Regions from separate parts of the Halomonas sp. KM007 genome, predicted to be linked through region 3. Evidence: predicted binding sites of a transcription regulator. Region 3 holds the regulator's gene; each other region holds the start of a gene.
What was found. The regulator sigma-54, encoded in region 3, starts transcription at its own class of promoters, with help from an activator protein. The targets are predictions, from matches to a motif close to TGGCACNNNNNTTGCTNT.
Positions count from the first base shown of each region.

Region 1 (4,211 bases), 1.6 Mb from region 3:
CAGTGGCGAATAATCGTAATACCCGTATGGAAGAAGCCTATAAGCTGTTCTCTTTGACCCAGAGCATCGGCGATGAGCGCGAGCGGCAGCGCTCGGCACTGCTCGATTGGGAGAACGCGCTCATGTTTGCCGTGGCTGCGCAGCAGGCAACGACGGCTTTACCCCGATTAGCCAGCTCCGAGTTTGGGCTTTGGTATCACCACAAGGCGTGTCACGCCTTTGAGGGCGCGCCGGAAATTACCACTATTTCACAGCATGTTCGTCGCGTGGACGAGGAGTGGCTCGCCCAGCTAGGCGACTCAGACAGCCAGCGTCGCCTGACTGCGTTGAGCAGCATTCGCGATGCGGCTCGCACGATCTTGATGCTGTTGGATGACGTTCTGGATCGCGCCTCGGGGCTCGAAGCAGGCCGCGATAGCCTGACGCGTCTGCTCAATCGCAAGTTCCTCTCGGTGGTGCTGAACCGTGAAATAGAGATCGCGCGCCACTCGGAAAAGTGTTTTGCGCTGCTCATGGTGGATGTTGATCACTTCAAATCAATTAATGATACCCATGGTCATGATGCTGGCGATAACGTACTGCGGCAGGTAGCCAGTATCCTTGACCGCTCGACCCGAGGCGGCGACTACGTGTTTCGCATGGGCGGTGAAGAGTTTCTGATTGTGCTGGTGGATACGGATCAAGACGGCAGTCGACTGTTTGCCGAACGGCTGCGCCACGCGGTGGCCAAAGAGCCGATGTTAGCCGCTGCCGATACGCTACTGAACGTCACGGTGAGCGTCGGGGTTACGCTTCATGATGGCCACCCAGACTACCAACGCTCGATGCAGCGCGCCGACCAAGCGCTGTACCAAGCGAAGCGCAGCGGGCGTGACCGGGTGGTGGTTGCCGCTGCCACTGAGTAATATCGCGGTAAGCGCTAGGTTTTGGCGATGTTACCCACGGAGAACACTATGTTGATGCGCCGTTTTATGCTGTTAACCGCACTGCTGTTCATGAGCACGCCGCTGATGGCGGCTCATCATGGCAGCGACCATTCGGATGCCATGGAGGGCCACTCCTCTATTGAAGTGGCGCAACCCTGGACCCGTGCAACGCCGCCGGGGGCCGGGGCGGGCGGTGGCTTTGTCACTCTCACCAATCACGGCGATGGCGATGACATGCTGCTGGGGGCGACCAGCCCGATCACCGAGCGTGTCGAGATCCATATTATGGAGATGGACGGCGATGTAATGCGCATGGTACCCCTGCCCGGTGGCATCGAGCTACCGGCGGGCGAGAGCGTGACGCTAGCGCCGGGCGGTTTACACTTGATGTTGATGGAACTGGGCTCACCCATCGTGGAGGGTGCGCCCGTCCCTGTGACGCTGGAGTTCCAGCACGCCGAGCCGATGAAGATCGAGCTTCAGGTGCTACCAGTGGGTGCCTCTCCGGAAGGGAGCCACCATGAAGGTAGTCACCCTAAAGGTGCCCATGATCATGGGCACGCGACGCACTAAGTCGGCCTACCGCCCTGTTAGCCTTGGCGAGCGGGGCGACGCTTCCACCACATCACGCCTGCGGCCACGCACATCACGATGATGGCGATGCATACCGCCAGCAGGAAGAGCTGATTGATAAGCCCAAACTCCTGCCCCAAGTGAACGTTAATCCCAAATTCCAGCCAGCGGCCTAGCGGGCCATAGTCGGCGTAGCTCATATCGAGCAGCGGCTCACCACGCCGCCCCTGCCGTTTCACGGCCACCAGAGATAAATGCCGGTGGCACTAACAAAATCGACCAGCCCGCGGCAATCTCAATCAGCTTGCGCGGGGTTTGCCCGAAAAACTTGAAGCTATGCAGGTAGCGAACGGTCCTCATCACCGTTCCCCGGCCATCCAGATAACCAAGCACCTCAGCCGTATAGGGATTGACGTACACCGCCAGCCGTTCGCCGGTTAGGTGCAATGTGATGGCTATATGCACATATTTGGTGCACTGCAGGGCTGAGCAAGAGGGTTGAGGCTCAAAAAAAGGTCTTTATGACGGTAAAAAAGCGCTTTTCACCATTTTGGCGCATTCTTTGCATTTATAAGGCAATGATTTATCCACAAGGAAGCGACAGCGCCCCATGATGTTGAGCGAACTTGCCCCACCCGCTGCTGGTTCCGGCCACCGCTTTGACGCCGAGCGCCGCTGGGCCGCCTCGCTGGCCCTGCGTTTTGCCAACCGCGATGGCGTGACCCGATTAGTGCAAGCGCGCCACCAAGGTCCGTTACGGGTACAGCGCCCCTTCTACCCAGAAGGCAGCCAGGAAGCGTGCCACGTTTACGTATTGCACCCGCCCGGCGGACTGGTGAGCGGTGATGCGCTGACCATCCGTGGTCATATCGAGCGCGAAGCCCATGCGCTGCTCACCACCCCCGCTGCCAATAAGCTCTACAAAGCCGACAGCCAAGGCGTGGCCTGGACACAGCACACCGAGCTGACGGTAGAAGAGGGCGGCACCTTAGAGTGGCTGCCCCAGGAAACCATCGCGTTTAACGGCTCAAAGGGCACTCAACGCACCCATATTGCGCTGCAGGGTAATGCCCGCTGCCTAGGCTGGGAAGTGATGGCGCTCGGACGCCCGGCCAGCGATCTGCCCTATGTCTCTGGGCGTATTGAACAGCACTTTCGCTTAACCCTGGATGGCAAGCCGCTGTGGCTTGAACGCCAGCCGCTGGACCCCGCGCACCCGCGCTTCGTGGGCCGCTGGGGGCAGGGCGGCGCGACGGTGCAGGCCACGTTGTGGGCCGTGGGGCTCGATGATGCCCCGGCGGCCATCGAAGCACTGCGCGAGGCGCTGCCGGATAACCTCCGCTGGGCAGTGACGGAACGCCATGGCGTACTGCTGATGCGCTATTTAGGTGCATCCCGAAACGAAGCCTGGGCCCTGTGTGAACACGCCTGGCAGCTATTACGCCCGCGCTGGATCGAACGCGAAGCGCATACGCCGCGCATTTGGCTAACCTGATTGGCAACACGCTGATAACGCTGGAGACACTCCATGGAACTGACCCCACGAGACAAAGACAAGCTGATGCTGTTTACCGCCGCCCAGCTTGCCGAGCGCCGCAAAGCGCGTGGTTTAAAACTGAACTACCCCGAAGCGGTAGCGCTGATCAGCTTTGAGATTATGGAAGGCGCGCGAGATGGCCGCAGCGTGGCGGATTTAATGAGCTACGGCCGCGAAATCCTCACCCGAGACGACGTGATGGAAGGCGTGGCGGAGATGGTCGATGAAGTACAGGTGGAAGCCACCTTCCCCGACGGCACCAAGCTGGTCACCGTCCACACGCCGATTAACTAACCGTCCCCTGCTAGGAGAGCGCCATGATGTCCGGCCCAATGATTCCAGGACAGTATCAGTTACAAGAGGGTGATATCGAGCTGTGCGCGGGTCGCGAGCGTATCAGCGTGGAGGTGGCCAACACCGGCGACCGGCCCATTCAGCTTGGCTCCCACTACCACTTTGCTGAAGCCAACCCCGCGCTGGTGTTTGACCGCGATAAAACCCGTGGCTACCGGCTGGACGTCGCCGCCGGCACCGCCATCCGCTTCGAACCCGGCCAAACCCGCGAAGTCACGCTGATTCCGTTCGTCGGCAAGCGGGAAATCTACGGCTTCCGTGGCGATGTGATGGGGTCGCTGGATTAGCCAACGGCTTAATAAAGAACAACCGACGGTAGGGCGGGCATCGGCTGGGTGACTGTCTGCGCCATGGATGGCGCAGTCAAGCGTACAGGGATGTATCCACAGCGTGTCACACAGACGATGGTCGCCCAGCACTGGACTCAACGCTTGAGGCAGAGGCAACACATGAAATCGGTAAACAAGATCAGTCGGCGCGCCTACGCCGATATGTACGGCCCCACGGTAGGCGACCGCGTGCGCCTGGGCGACACAGAGCTATGGATTCAAGTCGAAAAAGACGCCACCCACTACGGTGAAGAAGTGAAGTTCGGCGGCGGCAAGGTGATCCGCGATGGCATGGGCCAAAGCCAGCGCCAGGATGCCTCGGTGATGGACACCGTGATCACCAACGCGCTGATTCTCGACTGGTGGGGCATCGTCAAAGCCGATGTGGGGCTGCAAAATGGCCGCATCGCCGCCATTGGCAAGGCAGGCAACCCCGACACCCAGCCCGGTGTCGAGATCGTCATTGGCCCTGGCACCGAAGTGATTGCCGGA
Region 1 covers NZ_CP136131.1:2,078,326-2,082,536, forward strand. Annotated here, with positions in the region: gene RVM27_RS09785 (diguanylate cyclase) at 1-905, shown strand, start outside; gene RVM27_RS09790 (copper chaperone PCu(A)C) at 954-1,499, shown strand; gene RVM27_RS09795 (PepSY domain-containing protein) at 1,517-1,738, opposite strand; gene RVM27_RS09800 (PepSY domain-containing protein) at 1,713-1,964, opposite strand; gene RVM27_RS09805 (urease accessory protein UreD) at 2,110-2,994, shown strand; gene ureA (urease subunit gamma) at 3,028-3,330, shown strand; gene RVM27_RS09815 (urease subunit beta) at 3,369-3,677, shown strand; gene ureC (urease subunit alpha) at 3,840-4,211, shown strand, end outside.
Region 1: RVM27_RS09805 (urease accessory protein UreD) is a predicted target of sigma-54. The motif match lies at 2,051-2,068, and genes of this name have one in related genera.

Region 2 (4,211 bases), 1.1 Mb from region 3:
CGAAGGCGCCTGGGCCACCGACAGCAAGGTCGAGACTGGCAACCTGGGTCACCGTCCGCGCCTCAAGGGTGGCTACTTCCCGGTGCCGCCGGTCGACAGCTTCCACGATATCCGTGGTGCCATGTGTAATACCCTGGAAGCGATTGGCCAGACCGTCGAAGTACACCACCACGAAGTGGCCAACGCCGGTCAGAACGAAATCGGCGTGAAGTTCAACACGCTGGTGAAGAAGGCCGACGAAGTTCAGGAAATGAAGTACGTGATCCACAACGTGGCGCACGCTTACGGCAAGACCGCTACCTTCATGCCGAAGCCGCTGGTAGGCGACAACGGTTCTGGTATGCACGTACACCAGTCGTTCTGGAAAGATGGTCAGAACCAGTTCGCGGGCGATGAGTACGCTGGCCTGTCTGAAATGGCGCTGTACTACATCGGCGGTATCATCAAGCACGCTCGTGCTCTGAACGCCTTCACCAACGCTTCTACCAACTCGTACAAGCGTCTGGTACCGGGCTTCGAAGCGCCGGTCATGCTGGCCTACAGTGCTCGTAACCGCTCTGCGTCTATCCGTATTCCTTACACTGCCAGCCCGAAAGGCAAGCGTGTAGAGACTCGCTTCCCTGACCCGACTGCCAACCCCTACCTGGCGTTCGCAGCGATGCTGATGGCGGGTATCGACGGTATCAAGAACAAGATCCACCCTGGCGATGCCATGGACAAGAACCTGTACGACCTGCCGCCAGAAGAAGGCAAGTCCGTACCGACAGTGGCCAACAGCCTGGATCAAGCACTGGAAGCACTCGATGCTGACCGTGCGTTCCTGACCGAAGGTGGCGTGTTCACCGACGATATGATCGATGCCTACATCGAACTGAAGATGGAAGACGTCGAGCGTATCCGCATGACGACTCACCCGATCGAGTTCGACATGTACTACAGCTGCTAAGCTGATGGCATGACTGCTAAGATCACCCTTGCGGTGTGACGAGCCAAAACCCCGCTTCGGCGGGGTTTTTTATGGGCAGAATAGGTGAGGAGACAGCGTGGTGAGCAAGCGGCGTGTTGCATGGTCAGCCATATTATCCACAGGAGTTTTCGTGGCTGCCTGCCTGTGGGTAAGCGCTGCCCAGGCGCAAACGGTGTACCGCATCGTCGATGCCCAGGGCAACGTCACGTTTACTGATAACCCCGAGCGCGGAGGCGAAGTGCTGCGGCTGGCGCCCTTGCCCAGCTTGCCTGCCGCGACCCGCCCAGCCGCGCCTTCGGCGGCACGGCCTTTGGGGCGTCCGGGCCAGCCGTTCATGCCTTATGACCGGTTCGTCATTGTTGCCCCCGCGCCAGGGGCGTCGCTGCGCGGTGGCATGACACCCGTGGAGGTCAGCGTTTCCCCTGCGCTGCGCGAGGACCACCAGATCCAGCTGCTCGTCAACGGCGAGCTTAGCCAATCTCCTCTGCACAGCGATGCTTTTTGGCTGGCAGGCCTGCCTCCAGGGCAACATCGTTTGCAGGCAGAGCTGCTGGACAGCCAGGGGCGTATTCAACATCGCACCGATCAGGTGACGATTTTTATCGCCGATTAATGCAATGCACTATAATGGTGCATTAGGTTGGCTAACTCTCCCTGCCCGTGCGCTATAAATGCCCGAGCGGCACCGGCTGGCTGCCCCCAAGCCGTGCATGGCGTCGTTTTGGGTAACTTGGCGCGCTTTTTGCACTTCCTCAGCTAAATCTCTAACGCAACGGTTAGCGACGCTTCAGGACACGCCATGTATCAGCGCTTATTGGAACACCTCACCACGGCGGTACTGCTGCTGGACGGCGAACTTCGGGTTCGCTGGATGAATCCGGCCGCCGAGGCGCTGTTGGCGGTGAGCTTCAGCCGCGTACAAGGCATCAGTCTGGATACCTTGCTGGGCGGCGATGAGAGTATCGATGACGTGCTGGCCAAGGCACGCGATGCGTTTCACCCTTACACCCAACGCGAAGCGCGTATTACGCCGCTCAACAGTGAACCCTTGACGGTGGATTACACCGTGACGCCGCTGTCTGCCGAAGAGCTGCTGTTGGAGGTGGAGCCCCGTGATCGGCTGATGCAGATTTCCCGAGAAGAAGCGCTGACCACCCGCCAGGAAACCATCAAGGTACTGGCCCGCGGGCTGGCCCATGAGGTGAAAAACCCCTTGGGCGGTATCCGCGGTGCGGCGCAGCTGCTGGAGCGCGACCTGGACGACCCGGCCTTGCGGGAGTTTACCCACATCATCGTCGAGGAAGTGGATCGTCTGCGCGATCTGGTGGACTCCATGCTGGGCCCCAATCGCATCATCAAGCATGAGCCGGTGAACATTCACAAAGTGCTGGAACGCGTGCGTGCGCTATTGCTGGCCGAGCACCCGCAGGTCACCGTTCATCGCGATTACGACCCCAGCTTGCCCGACCTCTCTGGCGACGAGTCGCAGATGATTCAGGCGGTCTTGAACGTGGCCCGCAACGCGGTACAGGCCATGAGCGAAGCCGACACGCCGTCCCCCACGCTGACCCTGCGCACCCGTGCCCGCCGCCAGTTCACCCTGGGGGCCGAGCGCCATCGGCTGGTCAGCGAGGTGGGTGTCATCGATAACGGCCCCGGCATTCCCGATGCGCTTCGCGAAACGCTCTTCTACCCCATGGTGTCAGGTCGCGCGGAAGGCAGCGGCCTGGGACTGTCGATTGCTCAGTCAATTTTGCACCAACATCAAGGATTGATCGAATGCGATTCTCGACCCGGACACACCGAATTTCGTTTACTGATTCCATTGGTTATTAATTTACCGGAGATGCGTCATGACTGAGGCGACACGTACCGATGTTGCACGGGTGGTTATCGTCGATGATGACCGCGCTATCCGCTGGGTACTGGAACGCGCGCTGGCGCAACCCGACCTGGATGTAGAGTGTATCGAGCGGGCGGATACGGCGCTGGCTCGGCTGCTGGAAAACCCGCCGGACGTGCTGGTCACCGATATTCGCATGCCAGGCATCGACGGTCTGGACTTGATGTCCCGCGTGCGTGCCGCCCATCCTGATTTACCCGTCATTGTCATGACCGCCCACTCGGATCTGGATAGCGCGGTGGCTTCTTACCAAGGGGGCGCTTTCGAGTACCTGCCCAAGCCCTTTGATGTCGACGAAGCGCTGGCGCTGGTGCGGCGCGCGGTGGCTCATGCCCGCGAGCGGCAGCGGCCGGTCAGCGTACCGGAAGGGCTGAGCGCCGAGATCATCGGCGAAGCGCCTGCCATGCAGGAGGTGTTTCGCGCCATCGGCCGCTTGTCGCACTCTCATATCACGGTCTTGATCAATGGGGAGTCGGGCACCGGTAAAGAGCGGGTGGCCCAGGCGCTGCATCAGCACAGCCCGCGCTCCGGCAAGCCGTTCATTGCCCTCAATATGGCGGCAATTCCTCGTGACCTGATCGAGTCGGAACTGTTTGGCCATGAGAAAGGCGCCTTTACCGGTGCCGCCCAGCAGCGCCAGGGGCGTTTCGAGCAGGCCAACGGCGGTACGCTGTTTCTGGATGAAATTGGCGACATGCCCGCCGAGACGCAAACGCGCCTGCTGCGGGTGCTGGCTGATGGCGAGTTTTACCGGGTCGGCGGCCATACGCCGGTCAAGGTGGATGTGCGCATCATTGCCGCTACCCACCAGAACCTGGAATCTCTGGTGGATGAAGGGCGTTTTCGTGAGGATCTGTTCCACCGTCTGAACGTGATTCGGGTGCACCTGCCGCGCCTGGCCGAGCGCCGTGAAGACATCCCCCGCTTGACGCGTCACTTTTTGGCGGAGGCGGCCAAGGAGCTATCCACCGATATCAAGGTGCTGACGCCCGAGGCAGAAGCTCACCTGACGCGGCTGCCGTGGCCGGGTAACGTTCGTCAGCTGGAAAATATCTGCCGTTGGCTCACCGTGATGGCATCAGGGAGGGAGATCTTGATCGAGGACCTGCCTCCCGAGCTGCGCTCGGTCAGCGCGCCGGAAGGAGGTGCTTACGGTGATTGGCGTTCGGCCTTCCGGGATTGGGCCGACCACGCCCTGGCCGAAGGGCATACGCACCTGCTGGAAGAAGCGGTGCCGGATTTCGAGCGCATCCTGATCGAAACCGCCCTGAAGCATACCGGGGGGCGCAAGGGGGAAGCGGCCGAGCTGCTGGGCTGGGGGCGCAATACCCTGACGCGCAA
Region 2 covers NZ_CP136131.1:1,580,523-1,584,733, reverse strand. Annotated here, with positions in the region: gene glnA (glutamate--ammonia ligase) at 1-946, shown strand, start outside; gene RVM27_RS07345 (DUF4124 domain-containing protein) at 1,098-1,580, shown strand; gene glnL (nitrogen regulation protein NR(II)) at 1,767-2,828, shown strand; gene glnG (nitrogen regulation protein NR(I)) at 2,821-4,211, shown strand, end outside.
Region 2: glnL (nitrogen regulation protein NR(II)) is a predicted target of sigma-54. The motif match lies at 1,699-1,716, and genes of this name have one in related genera.

Region 3 (4,211 bases):
TAGGGGTTGGGCAGGCAGCGCACGTCGAACACGATATCGGCATCCATGGGTACGCCCCGTTTGTAGCCGAAAGATTCGAACGTCAGGGTCAACTGGTCACGCCGCTGATGAGCAACCTGATCGGTGATGCGGCGGCGTAGGTCGTGTACCGAAAGACGCGACGTGTCGATCAGCAGGTCAGCCAGGTCCCGAATCTCGAGCAGGGTTTCTTCTTCTTTGTTGATGGCCTCTTCCAGGGTCATGTCGCTATCCCGGGTCAGCGGGTGGCGCCGACGGGTGGCCGAGTAGCGCTCCAGCAGAATGCGCGCGTCCGTGGTCAGGTAGATGACCTGAAAACGGATCTGACGCTGGCGTAGTTCTTCCAGCAGAGCAGGCAACTGTTCCAGTGCAGTAGGCAAGTTGCGCGCATCGATGCTGACGGCCAAATGAGTACGTCCGCCCTGTTGACGCAGTTCATCGACCAGCGAGCCCAGCAGCATGGCAGGCAGGTTGTCGATGGCGTAATAGCCAAGATCTTCCAGCGCCTGTAGGGCGATGGACTTACCGGACCCTGAACGGCCGCTAATGATCACCAGCTGCATAGCGCATCTCTCTTGGCTTGAGAAGGAATAGAGGGTTACCGTCGGCCTTGCTGCCCGGCAAAGGCTGCGCTAGGCAGCCTGCTCGCGAATCTTGTCGGTCAACAGCGTCAGCAGTTCACGCTGGCTGCTGACATTGCGCAATTGCTGGCGTGTGGCTGCGTCGTTCATGATCGTGGCGACCTGACCCAATAGCGCCAAATGCGTATCATCGGCTTCTTCGGGTACCAGCAGCACGAACACCAGATCGACGGGGTCACCATCGATGGCATCGAAGTCGACGGGTTCGGCCAGCTTGAGAAACCCAGCAATCGGCGTGCTGCAGTGAGGACTGCGTGCGTGGGGAATGGCCACGCCATTGCCGATGCCGGTACTGCCCAGCCGTTCACGGCCAATCAATCGACTGAAGACTTCCTGGCTATCCAGGCTGGGCGTGTTTTGAGCGATAAAGGTGCTGAAAAACTCCAGCACCCTTTTTTTGCTGCCCCCGGGCACGTCGTACAGCACGCGCTCCGGGGGGAGAATGGTTTCCAACATCATCGGGTTAACGCACGCCAGCGCCTTGGGCGCGGGCTTGTGCTTTTTCCTTGTGTTTTACGAGCTGACGGTCGATTTTGTCCGCCAGGGCGTCAATGGCTGCGTACATGTCGTTGTCCAGCGCTTCGGCATGAAGGTCGGCTCCTGCTGCGTGCAGGGTGCAGGCGGCTTGCTGGCGCTCCTTTTCAACAGATAAGGTGACCTGGACGGTCGTGATGTTGTCGTAGTGACGTTCAACGCGTTCCAGCTTTTCGTTTACGTAGTCACGCAAGGCGTCAGTCAGTTCAACGTGATGACCAGTGATGTTTACTTGCATTGACGTGCTCCTTATCCATCGGACTGTACTTCGATTGTAACCCTTTTTGGGCCATTGCAAAGCCCTCGTCGAGAGTTTGTTGGGCGAGAGCGTTTAACTAGCGTAAACGACGGCGCTCACTCGACGAAGGTATACCCATCGACTCACGGTACTTGGCCACGGTGCGGCGGGCCACGGTGATGCCGCCCGCTTCCAGCAGGGTGACCAGACGGCTGTCGGAGAGTGGCTTGCCCGGAGGCTCGTCCTGAATCAGTTTCTTGATGCGTGCTCGAATGGCCGTGCTGGAATGGCTGTCGCCACCTTCCTGGCCGCTGACTTGGCTGGAGAAGAAGTACTTGAGCTCGAACACCCCGCGCGGGGTATGAATGTATTTCTGGGTAGTGACCCGCGAGATGGTCGACTCATGCATCTCCACCGCTTCGGCGATATCGGCCAGAATCAGCGGTTTCATGGCCTCTTCACCCTGCTCGAGGAAGCCTATCTGGCGGGCAATGATCTCGCGCCCCACGCGCAGCAGCGTGTCGTTGCGGCTCGACAGGCTCTTGATCAGCCAGCGAGCCTCCTGGAGGTGCTCTTTCAAAAACTGGTTGTCCTGGCTCTTGTCGGCGCGCTTGATCAGGCTGGCGTAGTCGGGCTGGATACGTAGCCGAGGCAGCGCTTCCGGGTTGAGTTCCAGATGCCAGCCCTCGTGATCGTGACGTACCACCAGGTCCGGCGTCACATAGCTGTCGTCGGTGACGCCGTAGGCGCTTCCGGGGCGAGGGTCAAGGCTGCGGATTAAACGAATGACATCGTCCAGCTGCTCGTCATCGAGGCTCAGGCGTCGTTTCAGCAGGCGCATGTCGTCCTTGCCCAGCGCTTCGAGAAACTGGCGTACCAGACGCTTGGCGGGCATCAACAGCGGAGTGTCTTCGGGTAGCGCGGCCAGCTGCAGCATCAGGCACTCGCGCAGGTCACGGGCGAACACGCCAGTAGGCTCGAACTGCTGCAGGCGCAGCAAGGTGTTTTCGACCTCGCGTTGGCTCAGGCCATCGTGGCCCTGCGCCTTGAGCCCCTCGCGGATGTCGTTGAGCGGCTGGGTCAGATAGCCGTTGGCATCCAGCGCATCGATGAGGCTCTCGGCAATGGCTTGCTCACGCGCAGAGAAGTCGGTCATGGCCAGTTGCCAGAGCAAGTGCCCGTGAAGGCTCTGCCCGGCCGCCTGGCGCTCGAAGTCCGGGCCTTCGCTACTGCCGCCCGCGCTGCCCATGTCCTGGTAGGTGTCGGACCAGTCGCTGTCCACGGAGAGCTCGTTGGGAATGCTGTCTGCCCACTCGGCTTCCTGAGGCTCGCTGACCGCCTGTTCGCCAAACTCATCCTCCTGTTCGAGCATGGGGTTGGCATCCAGCGCCTGCTGAATTTCTTGACGAAGGTCCAGCGTCGATAGCTGAAGCAGCGCAATGGCCTGCTGCAGCTGAGGTGTCATGGTCAGCTGTGTGCCGATGCGCAGTTGAAGAGAAGCTTTCATGACCATCTGAGAACCACTCGTTAATCAGAAAGCTCCACCCTAGAGCGACTCTCCGTTTGGTGCAAGTGCAATAAGCATGCCACTAAATAAAATGTCTTCGTGGGCCATTATTTAAAGGCGGAAGTCGGCGCCCAGGTAGACGTCGCGCACCTTCTGGTTATTGAGAATTTCCTGGGGGTTTCCACTGGCTATGATGTGTCCGTCGCCAACAATATAGGCAATATCGCAGATATCCAGGGTTTCACGCACGTTGTGGTCGGTAATCAGCACGCCAATATGGCGCTTCTTGAGCGCGCGTATGATCGACTTGATATCGCCCACGGAAATGGGGTCGACGCCAGCAAAAGGTTCGTCCAGTAGAATGAAGGCGGGCTCGGTGGCCAGCGAGCGGGCAATTTCCACCCGTCGCCGCTCGCCGCCCGACAGGCTCATGCCCAGGTTGTCGCGAATATGGGTGATGTGGAAGTCTTCCAGCAGGGATTCGAGCTTCGCTTCTCGGCTATTGCGGTCCAGCTCCCGGCGCGTTTCCAGAATGGCCATGATGTTGTCGGCCACCGACAGCTTGCGAAAGATCGATGCTTCCTGGGGCAGGTAGCCGATACCCGCCAGCGCGCGTTCATGCATGGGCGCCCGGGTCAGGTCGAGATCGTCGATGCCCACCTTGCCAGCATCGGATTTCACCAGGCCGACGATCATGTAGAACGAGGTGGTCTTGCCCGCGCCGTTAGGGCCCAGCAGGCCCACCACGCTGCCCTGGGCAATTTCCAGATTGATATCCTTGACCACGCGGCGGCGTTTGTAGCTCTTGGCCAGATGCTGTGCATGGAGTGTCTTGACCGCTGCGGTGTCGGGGGTCATCGCTGTCACGGGGCGTCCTCTCGCTATTGTTCGGGCTGCAGGGTCATGCGGATGCGCTGTGGCGAACTGCCGCTGACATCAGAGCGCGCTTGCACCACCCCGCGGTCGATGAAGTATTCGAGCCGTCCCCCCTGGAAACGATCCCCTTGCTGGGTCAGTTCGGCTTGGTCGATGAGCTCGACGCGGCGTTCGGACACGTGGTAGACGATGCGGCGCGCCCAGCCTTCCATGGGCGTCGTCTGGTCTTCCAGTTGATTGCGCAGGTAGGCACGCTCGCCCGTGGCGACGGCCCGGGAGAGTTCGCCGGCCTGGTTGCGGTGAATTTCGACACGCTCTCCCCGCAGCTGCATTTCACCCTGACGAATATCGACATTGCCAGAGTAAACCGCCGTGCCCGCGCGCTGGTCCAAGTCCA
Region 3 covers NZ_CP136131.1:470,520-474,730, reverse strand. Annotated here, with positions in the region: gene rapZ (RapZ family nucleotide-binding protein) at 1-581, opposite strand, end outside; gene ptsN (PTS sugar transporter subunit IIA) at 651-1,118, opposite strand; gene hpf (ribosome hibernation-promoting factor, HPF/YfiA family) at 1,123-1,431, opposite strand; gene RVM27_RS02305 (RNA polymerase factor sigma-54) at 1,529-2,944, opposite strand; gene lptB (LPS export ABC transporter ATP-binding protein) at 3,050-3,796, opposite strand; gene lptA (lipopolysaccharide transport periplasmic protein LptA) at 3,820-4,211, opposite strand, start outside.

Region 4 (4,211 bases), 1.5 Mb from region 3:
CCATGGGCCGCCTGACCAACCACATTCGCAGCGGCAAGCTGTTTGCCGACACTGGCCTGCCGCCCATCGACCCGCGCCAGGACCGCGCCATGATCTGCGGTAGCCCCGCCATGCTGGACGACACCAGCGCGCTGCTGGATGAACTGGGGCTGAACATCTCCCCGCGCATGGGCGAACCAGGCGACTACGTCATCGAACGCGCCTTCGTAGAGAAGTAAGCCTCGTTCGAAGGGTGAAAGGTGAATAGAAAATCGTAGCCCGTGTCATCGTCGCCTTATGCATTAAGCCCCTGTGGATATTATCCACAGGGGCTTTGTCGATTCAGCGCGACTCACTGTTCACGCCTTACCATTCACCGTGGTTAGACAGCGTCTTTGCCGGTTTCGCCGGTACGGATACGAATGACCTGCTCCAACGGCATCACGAAGATTTTGCCATCGCCGATCTTGCCCGTATTGGCCACTTGGGTGATCGCATCGATGACCTGCTCGGCCATATCGTCGTCCACGGCCACTTCCAGCTTCACCTTGGGCAGGAAATCCACCACGTATTCCGCCCCACGATACAGCTCTGTGTGGCCTTTCTGGCGACCAAAGCCTTTCACTTCCGTCACCGTAATACCCTGCACGCCGATATCGGAAAGCGACTCGCGTACGTCATCAAGCTTGAACGGCTTGATAATGGCTGAGATTAATTTCATGACCACATCCTCTGGTTATGCAACGGTTGTCTTGACCGGAAACACGGCGGCGCGATGTCGATGTCCCTCACGCCCATTGCACCTAGCATACACCCGCCAGCCCAGAGAATAAAAAGCCCTTGTGCCTGGCACGTACATGCGGGCAAGCCTGACCCGTTCCCTACGGCAAAAGGCCTCCCACGAGGGAGGCCTTGAGTAGCAGTGCCGCTTGCTATGGCACGGCGCTTATTTCTTGACGCCAAACTCGGGGTAGGCTTCCAGGCCACACTCTGCGATATCGACGCCTTCGTACTCTTCTTCTTCGCTGACACGGATACCCATGACCGCTTTCAGCACCAGCCATACCACCAGGCTCGCCAGGAACACCCAGCCGAAGATGCCCACGATACCGATCAGCTGTGCACCGAAGGACGCATCGCCATTGTTCAGCGGCACGGCCAGCACACCCCAGATACCCACGACACCGTGAACCGAGATAGCACCCACAGGGTCATCCAGCTTCAGCTTGTCCAGCGTGACGATGGCAGCGACCACGATCAGGCCACCGATGGCACCAATCAAGGCGGCACCCAGCGCAGAAGGCGACAGCGGGTCGGCGGTAATGGCGACCAGGCCTGCCAGCGCACCGTTCAGCGCCATGGTCAGGTCCGCCTTGCGGAACCACAGTTTGGCCAGCACCAGGGCTGCAATCACGCCACCCGCGGCCGCCGCATTGGTATTCACGAACACTTGAGCAACGTTGTTGGCCGACACGGCATCCGACAGTTTCAGCTCGGAACCACCGTTGAAACCGAACCAGCCCATCCACAGGATGAAGGTACCCAGCGTGGCCAGCGGCATGTTGGCGCCCGGAATCGCGTGGATAGAACCGTCCTTGCCATACTTGCCCTTACGGGGGCCCAGTACCAGCACACCCGCCAACGCTGCTGCTGCACCCGCCATGTGGACGATACCCGAGCCCGCATAGTCAGAGTAGCCCACGCCATCCAGCCAGCCACCGCCCCAGGTCCAGTAGCCAGACACCGGGTAGATGAAGGCGGTCATGACCACCGCGAAGGCCAGGAAGGCCCACAGCTTCATACGCTCGGCCACGGCACCCGACACGATCGACATCGCCGTTGCGACGAACACGACCTGGAAGAAGAAGTCCGAACGCATGGAGTAGTAAGGCGCATCCTCACCACCGGCCAGCACCGCATCGACGCTGTTCTCGGTACCGATCAGGAACCCGAGGCTAGGCAGGAAACCGCCTTCGCCGCTGGAGTACATGATGTAGTAGCCCACCAGCAGGTACATGGTGCAGGCAATGGCAAACAGCGCAATGTTCTTGGTCAGAATTTCAGCGGTGTTCTTGGAACGTACCATACCGGCCTCGAGCATCGAGAAGCCGGCGGCCATCCACATGACCAGTACGCCGCAAATCAGGAAGTAAAACGTATCGAGCGCATAGCTCAATTCTGTAAGCTCGTTCATCAGGTGTTCCCCGTGATCCAAGAGAAGTTATACGTAGTGGGTCGTCGTTGTGTGGGCAGGCCTATACCGCGTCGGCGCCGCGCTCTCCGGTACGAATACGAATGACATCTTCCAGCGGCGTCACGAACACTTTGCCGTCACCGATCTTGCCGCTGTTGGCAGCGCTGCAGATGGCATCCAGCACGCTCTCCAGACGCGCATCGTCCACGGCCACTTCCACTTTCACCTTGGGCAGAAAGTCCACTACGTACTCGGCACCGCGATACAGCTCGGTGTGGCCTTTCTGGCGACCAAATCCCTTGACCTCAGTAACCGTAATCCCCTGCACGCCGTTGTCGGCGAGTGCTTCACGAACGTCGTCAAGCTTGAAAGGCTTGATGATAGCGGTGATGAGTTTCATCCCGGATCTCCCCTGCTGGTTCAGTCCCACTCGGTGGAGAGCGGCGTGGCCGCCCGAATTTAGTGCTTGCCCTACTAATGCTCATACCGTGCCATTGGTTTTTTTCTTATTTAAATTCATGCCCTTAAACATTAAAAAAACACGTTTCACGGGCATCAGCAGAGCGACTACCCACCTCCTTTCACCCGTCACTGCACTAAAAAAGTACATCACCAAAAGCTCAATGCTTCTTTTTGACGCACGAGCGCATTGAAGGAGAAAACGCACGCGGGGCATGCGGATTGCCAAAGGGTTGCGTATCCTTACAGGTAAGCTATCCACATTTATGCGCCACCGTTTAAGGAGAGAGCCATGACGCCCCAGGATCGCATCAGCCGTTTAGCCCAGCAGATAGGCGACCGTTTACAGAACGCTTCCCAGGCCCCGGAAGACATTCAGAAAGGCGTGCAGCAAGTGGTGCGGGGAGCCTTCGACCGCCTGGAGCTGGTATCACGGGAAGACTTTGATATCTTGATGGATGTACTGCAGCGCACGCGCGCGCGCGTCGAGGCGCTGGAGCGTCAGGTAGCCAGCCTGGAAGCCTCGGTGGAAGCAGCCAGCGCCGCACAGGCCACGCCCATGGAAGCCGAAGTACCACCAGCCCCCGCAGAGCCTGCCGAGCAAGGCAAGCCCACCCCCGGCAACCCAAGCTGAGGCAACGCTGGGTGGCCTTGGATAGGCACCCAGCGCGCTTATCCGCCTGACCCCTTACGGCTCACTTTGTGACGCATCAAACCCGCGAAGGCATGGCGAAAGCCACCTCATGCACCATGTTGGAGCAGTTACGCCCCTGGGGCGTCTCGCGCTGACGACTTGTGCGACCTCCGCTGTTTCCATTTGCAATTGATAAACAGAATCGTTTAAATAAAGCGCTTATTGTCAGGTGCCCACTTCATGCGCTGCATCCCCCGACTCCCGACCCTGGCCCGCAGCTGCTTGCTCGCGGCAGCCCTGCTGTTCAGCACCGCCAGCCACGCCCAGTGGGCCACCATCGACTGGACCATCGCCGAAACGCTGCTGGCGATTGGCGCTCCGGTCAGCGGTATCGCGCAACAGCCGGGATATCACGATTGGGTAGGCGAGCCGCGTATCCCGGAGCACGTCAGCGACCTTGGCCTACGCACCCAGCCCAACTTCGAGCAGTTGGCCCAATCGCCCCCTGAGCAAACCCTGCTCTCGCCCATGTTTACCGGGCTGATTCCTCGGTTGGAGCGCATCGCGCCGGTGGGCACTTTCGCCCTTTACTCGCCAGGCACCGATACGTGGCAGGAAATGCAGACCCTCACCCGCCAGTTGGGCGAGTTGACCGGACGCAACGCAGAAGCCGACGCGCTGATCGAGAACGCCCAGCAGCTGATGCGCGAGCTGCGCTACCCGCCCGGCAACGCATCTCCATTGCTGATGGTGCAGTTCATGGATGCTCGGCATGTGCGGGTATTTGGCGAGAACAGCCTCTACAACGCCGTATTGGAACAGCTGGCGCTGCCCAACGCCTGGGATGAGCCCACCAACGCCTGGGGCTTCGCCTTGGTCGGTATCGAAGCGCTGGCACGCTACCCCGACGCCACCCTGGTCATCGTTGACCCGCTCCCCGCAGGG
Region 4 covers NZ_CP136131.1:2,006,944-2,011,154, reverse strand. Annotated here, with positions in the region: gene RVM27_RS09470 (ferredoxin--NADP reductase) at 1-218, shown strand, start outside; gene glnK (P-II family nitrogen regulator) at 362-700, opposite strand; gene RVM27_RS09460 (ammonium transporter) at 926-2,173, opposite strand; gene RVM27_RS09455 (P-II family nitrogen regulator) at 2,235-2,573, opposite strand; gene RVM27_RS09450 (accessory factor UbiK family protein) at 2,925-3,266, shown strand; gene RVM27_RS09445 (ABC transporter substrate-binding protein) at 3,507-4,211, shown strand, end outside.
Region 4: RVM27_RS09455 (P-II family nitrogen regulator) is a predicted target of sigma-54. The motif match lies at 2,650-2,667, and genes of this name have one in related genera.